DNA from 3 places in the Streptomyces sp. NPDC058284 genome. Region 3 is predicted to be linked to each of the others. Evidence: riboswitches for the same ligand, from Rfam matches in the RefSeq annotation. Region 3 holds a riboswitch; each other region holds the start of a gene.
What was found. Region 3 has a riboswitch for thiamine pyrophosphate ahead of ACFVYR_RS10425 (thiamine ABC transporter substrate binding subunit). Riboswitches for the same ligand answer to the same signal wherever they lie in the genome.

Region 1 (3,268 bases), on a different contig from region 3:
CGGTGTTGTCATCCGTATTGCCGGTCAGGGAGGCCCAGCCGATGAAGAGTGAGCCGAGCAAGCCGATCAGGAGGAGGGAGATGAGCGTACCGAGCACCGCGACCGACGTACGGGCTGTGAGGCCGTGGCAGAGGTAGAGCGCGATGAGCATGATGGCGCTCGCCCCGATCACTGCCACGACCAGTGGGTTCGAGCCCTGCAGGATGGCGGGCAGGATGAAGAAGGTGAGCACCAGGAAGCTGATGGCGAGGGCGACCAGGGCCATCAGGCCGCGCAGCCGTCCCACCACGACGACGGCGAGTGCGAAGATGCCGGCGAGCAGAGCCATCGGAATCTTGCGGTTGACGTCGGTGACGGAGTACTGGAGTCCTTCGGGGGCCTTGGGCTCGTAGGCGACCACCACCTGTTGGCCCTGCTTCAGTTGCCGGGGCGAGTCCGGCTGGATGATCTCGGTGAAGGTGCGGCCCTTGTCCTTGCCGCTGCCGACCTCGATCGTCGCCCTTTTGCAGATGCCCGCCGCCCGGGACTGCGCGGACTGTCCCTCGGCGGTGGAGGTGTCGCCGTTCGGCTGGGGCTGTGACGGGCTGAGGTCTTTGCAGGGCAGTTCCTGCACCTTGGTGACCTTCGCCGACTGTGTCTGCCGGTCGAAGCCGACGCCGGTGCGTTCGTGTCCCGGTGTGCCTCCGGGCCACAGCACGGCCAGGCCCACGACGACTGCGGCGGCGAAGGGGATGAGTACCGCGGCGATGACCTTGCGGAGGTGCTTGGAGACGGGAGCGGCCGGACCGTGACTGTGCGAGTGCCCGTGTCCTCCATGCCCGGACCCGTGCCCGTGTGACCCGCCCTGCCCGTGTGACCCGGACCCGTGCCCGTGTGGCCCGGACCCCTGTCCTCCGTGTCCTTGTCCTCCGTCTCCCTGCCCCCCGTGCACACGCCCGTCACCTGGAAAGTTTCCGTCCGGGGGCGGGGCCGGGGCCGGTGGCCCGGACGGGGGGTGGGGGGGCGGGGGGAGCGGCGGTTCTGTGGTGGTCACTGCCCGATCATCGCAAGAACGAAGGGGGCCCTCTGTTCAGCGCGGCCGATATGACGCTAGCGTGGTGCCACCTTTGCAATCGCGGGAGCTCGGAGCACCGGGCTGAGAGGGCGCTGACCTCCGTACGAACGGGCACGATCGTGCACGAGCCGTACGGGATCCGCTGCGTCGACCGCCGAACCTGTTACCGGGTAATGCCGGCGTAGGGAGTAGGTCTCATGACCACATCGGACACACGCACGCCTGCCTCCGGCAGCGACGAGAACACCGTCGCGGCCGACGAGGCCGGGAAGTCCATCGGCTGGCACAAGGCGTATGTCGAGGGCTCGCGCCCCGACCTGCGCGTGCCGGTCCGTCAGGTGCACCTCACCAATGGCAAGTCCGTCACCCTGTACGACACCTCGGGCCCGTACACCGACCCGTCGGCCGAGACCGACGTCCGCCGCGGGCTGCCGCCGCTGCGGGAGAACTGGATCATCGCCCGCGGCGACACCGAGGAGTACGTCGGCCGTCCGCTTCGCCCCGAGGACGACGGTCTCAAGCACACCTCGCCCCGCGGAGGGCTCAAGAACCTCGACGCGGTCTTCCCCGGCCGCCCCCGCCAGCCGCGTCGGGCCCGCGACGGTCAGGCGGTGACGCAGCTCGCGTACGCCCGGCGCGGTGAGATCACGCCCGAGATGGAGTTCATCGGGATCCGCGAGAACCTCGACCCCGAGGTCGTGCGCGCCGAGGTCGCCGCGGGCCGCGCGGTGATCCCGGCCAACGTCAACCACCCGGAGATCGAGCCGATGATCATCGGCAAGAAGTTCCTGGTGAAGGTGAACGCCAACATCGGCAACTCCGCGGTGACCTCCTCCATCGAGGAGGAGGTGGACAAGATGACGTGGGCGACCAAATGGGGCGCCGACACGGTCATGGATCTGTCCACCGGCCGCAACATCCACACCACCCGTGAGTGGGTCCTGCGCAACTCCCCCGTGCCGATCGGCACCGTGCCGCTCTACCAGGCCCTGGAGAAGGTCGACGGCAAGGCCGAGGAGCTGACCTGGGAGATCTACAAGGACACGGTCATCGAACAGGCCGAGCAGGGCGTGGACTACATGACGGTGCACGCGGGCGTGCGCCTGCCGTACGTCCCGCTCACCGCGCGCCGCAAGACCGGCATCGTCTCGCGCGGCGGCTCGATCATGGCCGCCTGGTGCCTCGCGCACCACAAGGAGAGCTTCCTCTACGAGCACTTCGAGGAGCTCTGCGAGATCCTCGCGGCATACGACGTGACGTACTCGCTCGGCGACGGCCTGCGCCCCGGCTCGATCGCGGACGCCAACGACGAGGCGCAGTTCGCCGAGTTGCGGACGCTCGGGGAACTCAACACGATCGCCAAGCGTCACAACGTACAGACGATGATCGAGGGCCCCGGTCACGTCCCGATGCACAAGATCAAGGAGAACATCGACCTCCAGCAGGAGATCTGCGAGGAGGCGCCGTTCTACACGCTCGGCCCGCTGACCACGGACATCGCACCCGCCTACGACCACATCACCTCCGGCATCGGTGCCGCGATGATCGGCTGGTGGGGCACGGCGATGCTCTGTTACGTCACGCCGAAGGAGCACCTCGGCCTGCCGAACAGGGACGACGTCAAGACGGGCGTGATCACCTACAAGATCGCGGCCCATGCCGCCGACCTGGCCAAGGGGCACCCGGGCGCGCAGGACTGGGACGACGCGCTCTCGGACGCGCGGTTCGAGTTCCGTTGGGAGGACCAGTTCAATCTGGCCCTCGACCCGGTCACGGCGCGGGAGTTCCACGACGAGACGCTGCCGGCCGAGCCCGCGAAGACGGCGCACTTCTGCTCGATGTGCGGGCCGAAGTTCTGCAGCATGAAGATCTCTCAGGACATTCGGCGCCGGCACGGCGGTGACCTGGCCGACAGTGACCTGGCCGCCGATGACATCGAGGCGGGCATGGAGCAGAAGTCCAGGGAGTTCGCCGCGGCGGGCAACCGGGTCTACCTGCCGATCGCCGACTGAGCCGTCCCCACGGCCGACGGCACGCGGAAGCAGGGCAGCACACCGGCATCCAGCCGGTCACTGCCCTGCCCCGCGCCTCGTCCAGCCGGGTGTTCGGCCAGGTCATACGGTCTGACCTGGCCGGCCCTTCGTCCGGCCCCTGCGTACCTGTGCACGGTCGTGCCCGTGCCCGTCCCCGGCCCTACTACTCCGGCTTGTGGTC
Region 2 (3,268 bases), on a different contig from region 3:
TGCGGCGTTCCCCCGGCGCCCCTGGGGGGTGGTCGCTCGGGTGTTTGCTGCGGGCCGTGGGGGCTGGGTGCGCAGTTCCCCGCGCCCCTGGGGGGTGGTCGCTCGGGTGTTTGCTGCGGGCCGTGGGGGCTGGGGGCGCCGTTCCCCGCGTCCCTTACGGGGCGGGGGTTTCGTTATCGGGTTGCCTTTTTCAGGGGGATTGACGGGTCTGCTGTCAGGGTGGGGTCCAGGGGGGTGGCGGATTCGATCAGTTTGCGGCCCTGGGCCAGGTCTCGGGGGCGGCCGACCGTGAGGACGGCTGCGAGCGCGCCTTCGCGGAGCCAGCAGACCGACCAGGCCACACCCGTCGGGTCGCCGCGCCAGATGAGTTCGTCGGCGCCCTCGTGGTGGCCCGCGTACTGGACGAAGCGGCCGAACTGCTCCGACCAGAAGTACGGGACCGGGTCGTACGCCGCCGGGGTCTCGCCGATGATGTTGGCCGCCACCGTGCGCGGGCCCTGGAGGGCGTTGTCCCAGTGGTGGACGAGAAGGCGCTCCCCGTACCTTCCCGAAGGGAAGGAGGAGCAGTCGCCGACCGCGTAGACGTCGGGGGCCGAGGTGCGCAGCCGGTCGTCGGCCACCACCTCGCCGTGGGCGCCGAGCTCGATGCCGGAGCCCGACAGCCACCGCGTCGCGGGGCGCGCGCCGATGCCGACGACGACGGCGCCCGCGGGCACCCTGGTCCCGTCGGACAGGAGCACGGCGCCCGGCTCGACGCGCTCCACGCGCGCGTGGGTGCGCAGTACCGCTCCGGAGTCCGCGTACCAGCCCGCCATGGGCGCCGCGACCTCCTCGGGCAGCGTGCCCGCGAGCGGCCGCCCCGCGGCCTCCACCACGGTGACGGAGCAGCCCGCCTCACGCGCGGCCGTCGCGAACTCCGCGCCGATCCAGCCCGCCCCGACGACCACGACGTCGTGCTGCTCGGCGAGGACGGGGCGCAGCCGCTCCGCGTCGTCCAGGGTGCGCAGCAGGTGGACCCCGGGGACACCCTCGGTGCCGGGGAGTCTGATCGGTTCGGCGCCGGTCGCGAGGACCAGGACGTCGTACGCGAGGGGCCCCGCCTCGGTGTCGAGAGCGTGGTCGGCGGGGCGCACCCCGGTGACCGCGCGGCCCAGGCTCAGCTCGATGCCGAGCGCCTCGAAGTCGATGTCGAAGGCGGAGCCCTCCGCCTTGCCGAGCAGCACCGCCTTGGACAGCGGCGGCCTGTCGTACGGCTGGTGCGGCTCCGCCCCGACGACGGTGACCGCGCCGGTGAAGCCCTGCTCCCGCAGTGCCACCGCGGTCTGCACCCCGGCCATCCCCGCGCCCACGACGACGACGCGCCGCTCCGCCTGAAGCTCTTTCCCGGTCTGCCTCTGCTGCTCGCTCACCCGATCACTGTAGGGCGGCGGGACCGGGTGCCTTCAGATGGCTACGAGGAGATCTCTGACACATCGTCACTGCTCATACCCGGACAGCTCCCCTGACGCCGCGCGGAGCGACGGGCTAGGGTGGCCGGTGCAGAGCACTCGCGGGAGTCCGGGCGTACCGGACTGAGAGGGAGGCTGGGACGGCCTCCGACCGTACGAACCTGATCCGGGTCATGCCGGCGAAGGGAGGGGCTGGACGCCCATGCATCCACGTACGACGTCTCCTTCGGCGTCCCCTACGGCGGCGCCGTCGGCCACCACCGACGTCCTCGTCGTCGGGGGCGGCGTCATCGGCCTGGTCACGGCCTGGCGGACCGCGCAGCGCGGGCTCTCCGTCGCGGTCGTGGACCCCGAACCGGGCGGCGGCGCCGCCCAGGTGGCGGCGGGCATGCTGGCCGCCGTCACCGAACTGCACTACGGCGAGCAGACGTTGCTCGGCCTCAATCTCGAATCGGCCCGCCGCTACCCCGCCTTCGCCGCCGAGCTGACCGAGGCGAGCGGGCGGGACCTCGGCTACCGCGCCTGCGGCACGCTCGCGGTCGCGCTCGACTCCGACGACCGCGCCCACCTGCGCGAGCTGCACGCCCTGCAGCGCCGTTCGGGGCTCGCCTCGGAGTGGCTGAGCGGGCGCGAGTGCCGCCGTCTGGAGCCGATGCTCGCGCCGGGCGTACGCGGCGGCCTGCGGGTCGACGGCGATCACCAGATCGACCCGCGCCGACTCGCGGCGGCGCTCGTGGTGGCCTGCGAGCGGGCCGGCGTGGTCTTCCACCGCGCCTGGGCCGAGCGCCTCTCGGTCGTACGCGAGCGGGCGCACGGTGTCGTCCTCGCCGACGGCACCGGACTGGGCGCGGAGCGGACCGTGCTCGCGGCGGGCAGCCTCAGCGGGCGGCTCGCGGGCGTCCCCGACGACGTACTGCCGCCCGTGCGCCCCGTGAAGGGGCAGGTCCTGCGGCTGACGGTGCCGGAACCCTACGCGCCGTTCCTGAGCCGCACCGTGCGGGCCGTGGTGCGCGGCAGCCACGTCTACCTCGTGCCGCGCGAGAACGGCGAGCTCGTCGTCGGCGCGACCAGCGAGGAGCTCGGCTGGGACACGACGGTCACGGCGGGCGGCGTGTACGAGCTGCTGCGGGACGCGCACGAACTCGTGCCCGGCATCACGGAACTGCCGCTGACCGAGACCCGCGCGGGGCTGCGGCCCGGCTCGCCCGACAACGCGCCGCTGCTCGGCCCGACCCGGCTCGCCGGACTCCAGCTGGCCACCGGCCACTACCGCAACGGCGTCCTCCTCACGCCCCTCACCGGTGACGTCATGGCGCACGCTCTGACCACCGGTGAACTCCCCGACGAGGCACGCCCGTTCACCCCGCGCCGCTTCGAAGGCGCCTCCCCCGCACTCCCCGCGCAGCACGTCATGGAGCAGCACGCATGAGCACGCCCTTCGCCGTCTCCCTCAATGGAGAAGTACGCGAGGTGGCCTCGGGCACCACGCTCGACGCCCTCGTGGCCACCCTGTCCTCGGCGCACTCCGGTGTCGCCGCCGCCGTCAACGAAACCGTCGTCCCGCGCGCGCAGTGGTCCGCCACGGCGCTCGCCGATGGCGACCGTGTCGAAGTACTCACCGCAGTCCAGGGAGGCTGAACCACCATGGCAGACGACCCCTTCGTCATCGGCGGGCTCACCCTCTCCTCGCGTCTGATCATGGGCACGGGCGGAGCGCCGAGCCTCGACGTCCTCGAGCGCTCCCTCGTCGCGTCCGGCACGGAGCTGACCACGGTCGCGATGCGCCGCCTCGACCCGGACGTCCAGGGCTCCGTGCTCTC
Region 3 (3,268 bases):
CCTTCTACGTTCCTTTCCTCGCGACCTTCGTGGCGCTGATGCTGACCGCCGAGGACGGCGCCATGCGGGTGCTGACCTTCCTGCTCCTGACCGTCGTCAGCGACACCGGGGCGTACGCGATCGGCTGGCGCTTCGGCAAGCACAAGCTGGCGCCGCGCATCAGCCCCGGCAAGACCCGGGAGGGCCTGGTCGGAGCGGTCACCTTCGCGATGGCCGGGGGCGCGCTGTGCCTGCAGTTCCTGATCGACGACGGCCAGTGGTGGCAGGGCCTGGTGATCGGCTTCGCCGTCGCGGCGAGCGCCACGCTCGGTGACCTCGGCGAGTCGATGATCAAGCGGGACCTCGGCATCAAGGACATGGGCACGCTGCTGCCGGGCCACGGCGGCATCATGGACCGCCTCGACTCGCTGCTGCCGACGGCCCCCGTGGTCTGGCTGCTGCTGGTCATCTTCGTCGGTTCGGGCTGATCCATACCTGGCTGACCTGCGTAAACGTGCGTTAGGGGTTCGTTGTCCACAGGGCGGCGAGCCCCTTCGCGTATGTCTGCGACACTGGAAGGACCATGCCTGTACCCGGAGAACTCACCTTCGTCGCGCCCCGCGGAGCCAAGAAGCCCCCGCGGCACCTCGCCGACCTCACGCCCGCCGAGCGCAAGGAAGCCGTCGCCGCCACCGGCGAGAAGCCGTTCCGCGCCAAGCAGCTCTCGCAGCACTACTTCGCGCGGTACGCCCACGACCCGGCGGAGTGGACCGACATCCCCGCCGGTTCGCGCGAGAAGCTCCGTGAGGCGCTGCTGCCCGATCTGATGTCCGTGGTGCGGCACATCAGCTGTGACGACGACACCACCCGCAAGACGCTCTGGCGGCTGTTCGACGGGACGCTCGTCGAGTCGGTGCTCATGCGCTATCCGGACCGGGTCACCATGTGCATCAGCTCCCAGGCGGGCTGCGGCATGAACTGCCCGTTCTGCGCCACGGGACAGGCCGGCCTCGACCGGAACCTGTCGACGGGCGAGATCGTGCACCAGATCGTCGACGGCATGCGGGCGCTCAGGGACGGCGAGATCCCGGGCGGGCCCGCGCGCCTCTCCAACATCGTCTTCATGGGCATGGGCGAGCCGCTGGCCAACTACAAGCGCGTGACCGGCGCCATCCGCCGCCTCACCGACCCGGAGCCGGACGGCCTCGGCCTGTCGCAGCGCGGGATCACGGTGTCGACGGTGGGGCTCGTGCCGGCCATCCACCGGTTCTCCGACGAGGGCTTCAAGTGCCGCCTCGCTATCTCGCTGCACGCGCCGGACGACGAGCTGCGCGACACGCTCGTTCCCGTCAACACGCGGTGGAAGGTGCGCGAGGTGCTCGACGCGGGCTGGGAGTACGCGGCCAAGTCGGGCCGCCGCCTCTCCATCGAGTACGCGCTGATCCGCGACATCAACGACCAGGCATGGCGTGGTGACCGGCTCGGGCGGCTGCTCAAGGGCAAGCCGGTGCACGTGAACCTGATTCCGCTGAACCCGACGCCGGGCTCGAAGTGGACCGCGTCGCGCCCCGAGGACGAGAAGGCGTTCGTGGCGGCCATCGCGGCGCACGGTGTACCGGTCACGATTCGGGACACCCGGGGTCAGGAGATCGACGGAGCGTGCGGTCAGCTCGCCGCGGCCGAGAGGTAGTCTGACGGGCGTGCGGGCGTACGTCTCGTACACACATCTGCATATTTCCGACAGGGGAGCGCCACAGCGCTGAGAGTGCGGCACCTTGGACAGGTGGGCCGCAGACCCTCTGAACCTCGCCCGGGTCATTCCGGGTAGGGAGTTCGGGCATGACTCAAGCTGTAGCGCCCTGCCCGCAGGCCAGTCGGTCGGCGGGCGGGGCCGCGTCTCTTCCTGGTCACCCAGGAGGAAGTTTCAGTGAGCACCACCAAGAAGGTCACGTTCACCGCCGTGGCGGTCGGCATCGGGCTCGTCGCCGTCTCCGCGTGCGGCAGCTCCGACGGCGGTTCGGGGAAATCCGACTCCAAGAGCGTGACGCTCGTCAGCCATGACTCCTTCAACGTGTCCAAGGACGTGCTGAAGGACTTCGAGAAGCGCTCCGGCTACCGCGTGCACGTCCTGAAGGACGGTGACGCGGGCGCCGCCGTCAACAAGGCGATCCTCTCCAAGGACAACCCGCAGGGCGATGTCTTCTTCGGCGTCGACAACACGCTCCTGTCCCGGGCGCTCGACAACGGCCTCTTCCAGTCGTACGAGGCCAAGGGGTCGGACAAGATCGGCTCGCAGTACCGCGTCGACCAGGGCAAGCACCGGGTCACCCCCATGGACAGCGGCGACATCTGCGTGAACTACGACAAGAAGTACTTCGCCGACAAGAAGCTGGCGCCGCCGAAGTCCTTCGACGACCTCGCCAAGCCCGCGTACAAGAACCTGCTGGTCACCGAGAACGCCTCGACCTCCTCGCCGGGCCTCGGCTTCCTGCTCGGCACGGCCGCCAAGTACGGCGACGGCGGCTGGGCGGACTACTGGAAGAAGCTCAAGGCCAATGGCGTCAAGGTCGTCGACGGCTGGGAGCAGGCCTACAACGAGGAGTTCTCCGGGTCCGCCGGCGGCAAGAAGGCCAAGGGCGACCGGCCGCTCGTCGTCTCCTACGCCTCCTCGCCGCCCGTCGAGGTGCTCTACGCCAAGCCGCAGCCCAAGGAGGCACCGACCGGCGTCGCGACCGGCACCTGCTTCCGACAGGTCGAGTACGCGGGCCTGCTCAGCAACGCGGGGAACGCCAAGGGCGGCAAGGCGCTCCTCGACTTCCTCGCGGGCAAGGAGTTCCAGGAGGACATGCCGCTGAACATGTTCGTGAACCCGGTGCGCGAGGGCACGAAGCTGCCCGAACTCTTCACGGAGCACGGAGTGACGGTCGACAAGCCGCAGACCATGGATCCCAAGAAGATCGCCGACAACCGTGAGCCGTGGATCAAGTCGTGGACCTCGCTCGTACTGAAGTAGCGAAGTCAGGGGAGGGGGCGGGGTCGGAGTCGGACGCGGAGCCGAAGGTGAAGCCGTCGTCGCAGAGCCGCCCGCGCGCGGGTCTGCGTCGCGCGGGCGCGGCGCGGCTCGCTCTGATGGGCCTGCCCGTCGCGTTCTTCGCGCTCTTCTTCGCCTACCCGGTCACGGCGATCGTCGCGCGCGGGCTGCACGTCGACGGGGCCTGGCGCTTCGGCCGGATCGCGGACGTCCTCGGGCAGTCCGACATCCGGCACGTGCTGTGGTTCACCACCTGGC

Region 1: another riboswitch for thiamine pyrophosphate. It lies ahead of thiC (phosphomethylpyrimidine synthase ThiC); the one in region 3 lies ahead of ACFVYR_RS10425 (thiamine ABC transporter substrate binding subunit).
Region 2: another riboswitch for thiamine pyrophosphate. It lies ahead of thiO (glycine oxidase ThiO); the one in region 3 lies ahead of ACFVYR_RS10425 (thiamine ABC transporter substrate binding subunit).

Annotation. Positions count from the first base shown of each region.
Region 1 is NZ_JBHVYE010000008.1:215,207-218,474, reverse strand. Features, by position in the region: gene ACFVYR_RS14590 (YibE/F family protein) at 1-1,033, opposite strand, end outside; TPP riboswitch at 1,105-1,259, shown strand; gene thiC (phosphomethylpyrimidine synthase ThiC) at 1,252-3,066, shown strand; gene ACFVYR_RS14580 (hypothetical protein) at 3,251-3,268, opposite strand, start outside.
Region 2 is NZ_JBHVYE010000017.1:155,169-158,436, forward strand. Features, by position in the region: gene ACFVYR_RS23780 (NAD(P)/FAD-dependent oxidoreductase) at 174-1,337, opposite strand; TPP riboswitch at 1,540-1,653, shown strand; gene thiO (glycine oxidase ThiO) at 1,651-2,877, shown strand; gene thiS (sulfur carrier protein ThiS) at 2,874-3,086, shown strand; gene ACFVYR_RS23795 (thiazole synthase) at 3,093-3,268, shown strand, end outside.
Region 3 is NZ_JBHVYE010000005.1:235,591-238,858, forward strand. Features, by position in the region: gene ACFVYR_RS10415 (phosphatidate cytidylyltransferase) at 1-467, shown strand, start outside; gene rlmN (23S rRNA (adenine(2503)-C(2))-methyltransferase RlmN) at 563-1,669, shown strand; TPP riboswitch at 1,712-1,828, shown strand; gene ACFVYR_RS10425 (thiamine ABC transporter substrate binding subunit) at 1,907-2,992, shown strand; gene ACFVYR_RS10430 (ABC transporter permease) at 3,109-3,268, shown strand, end outside.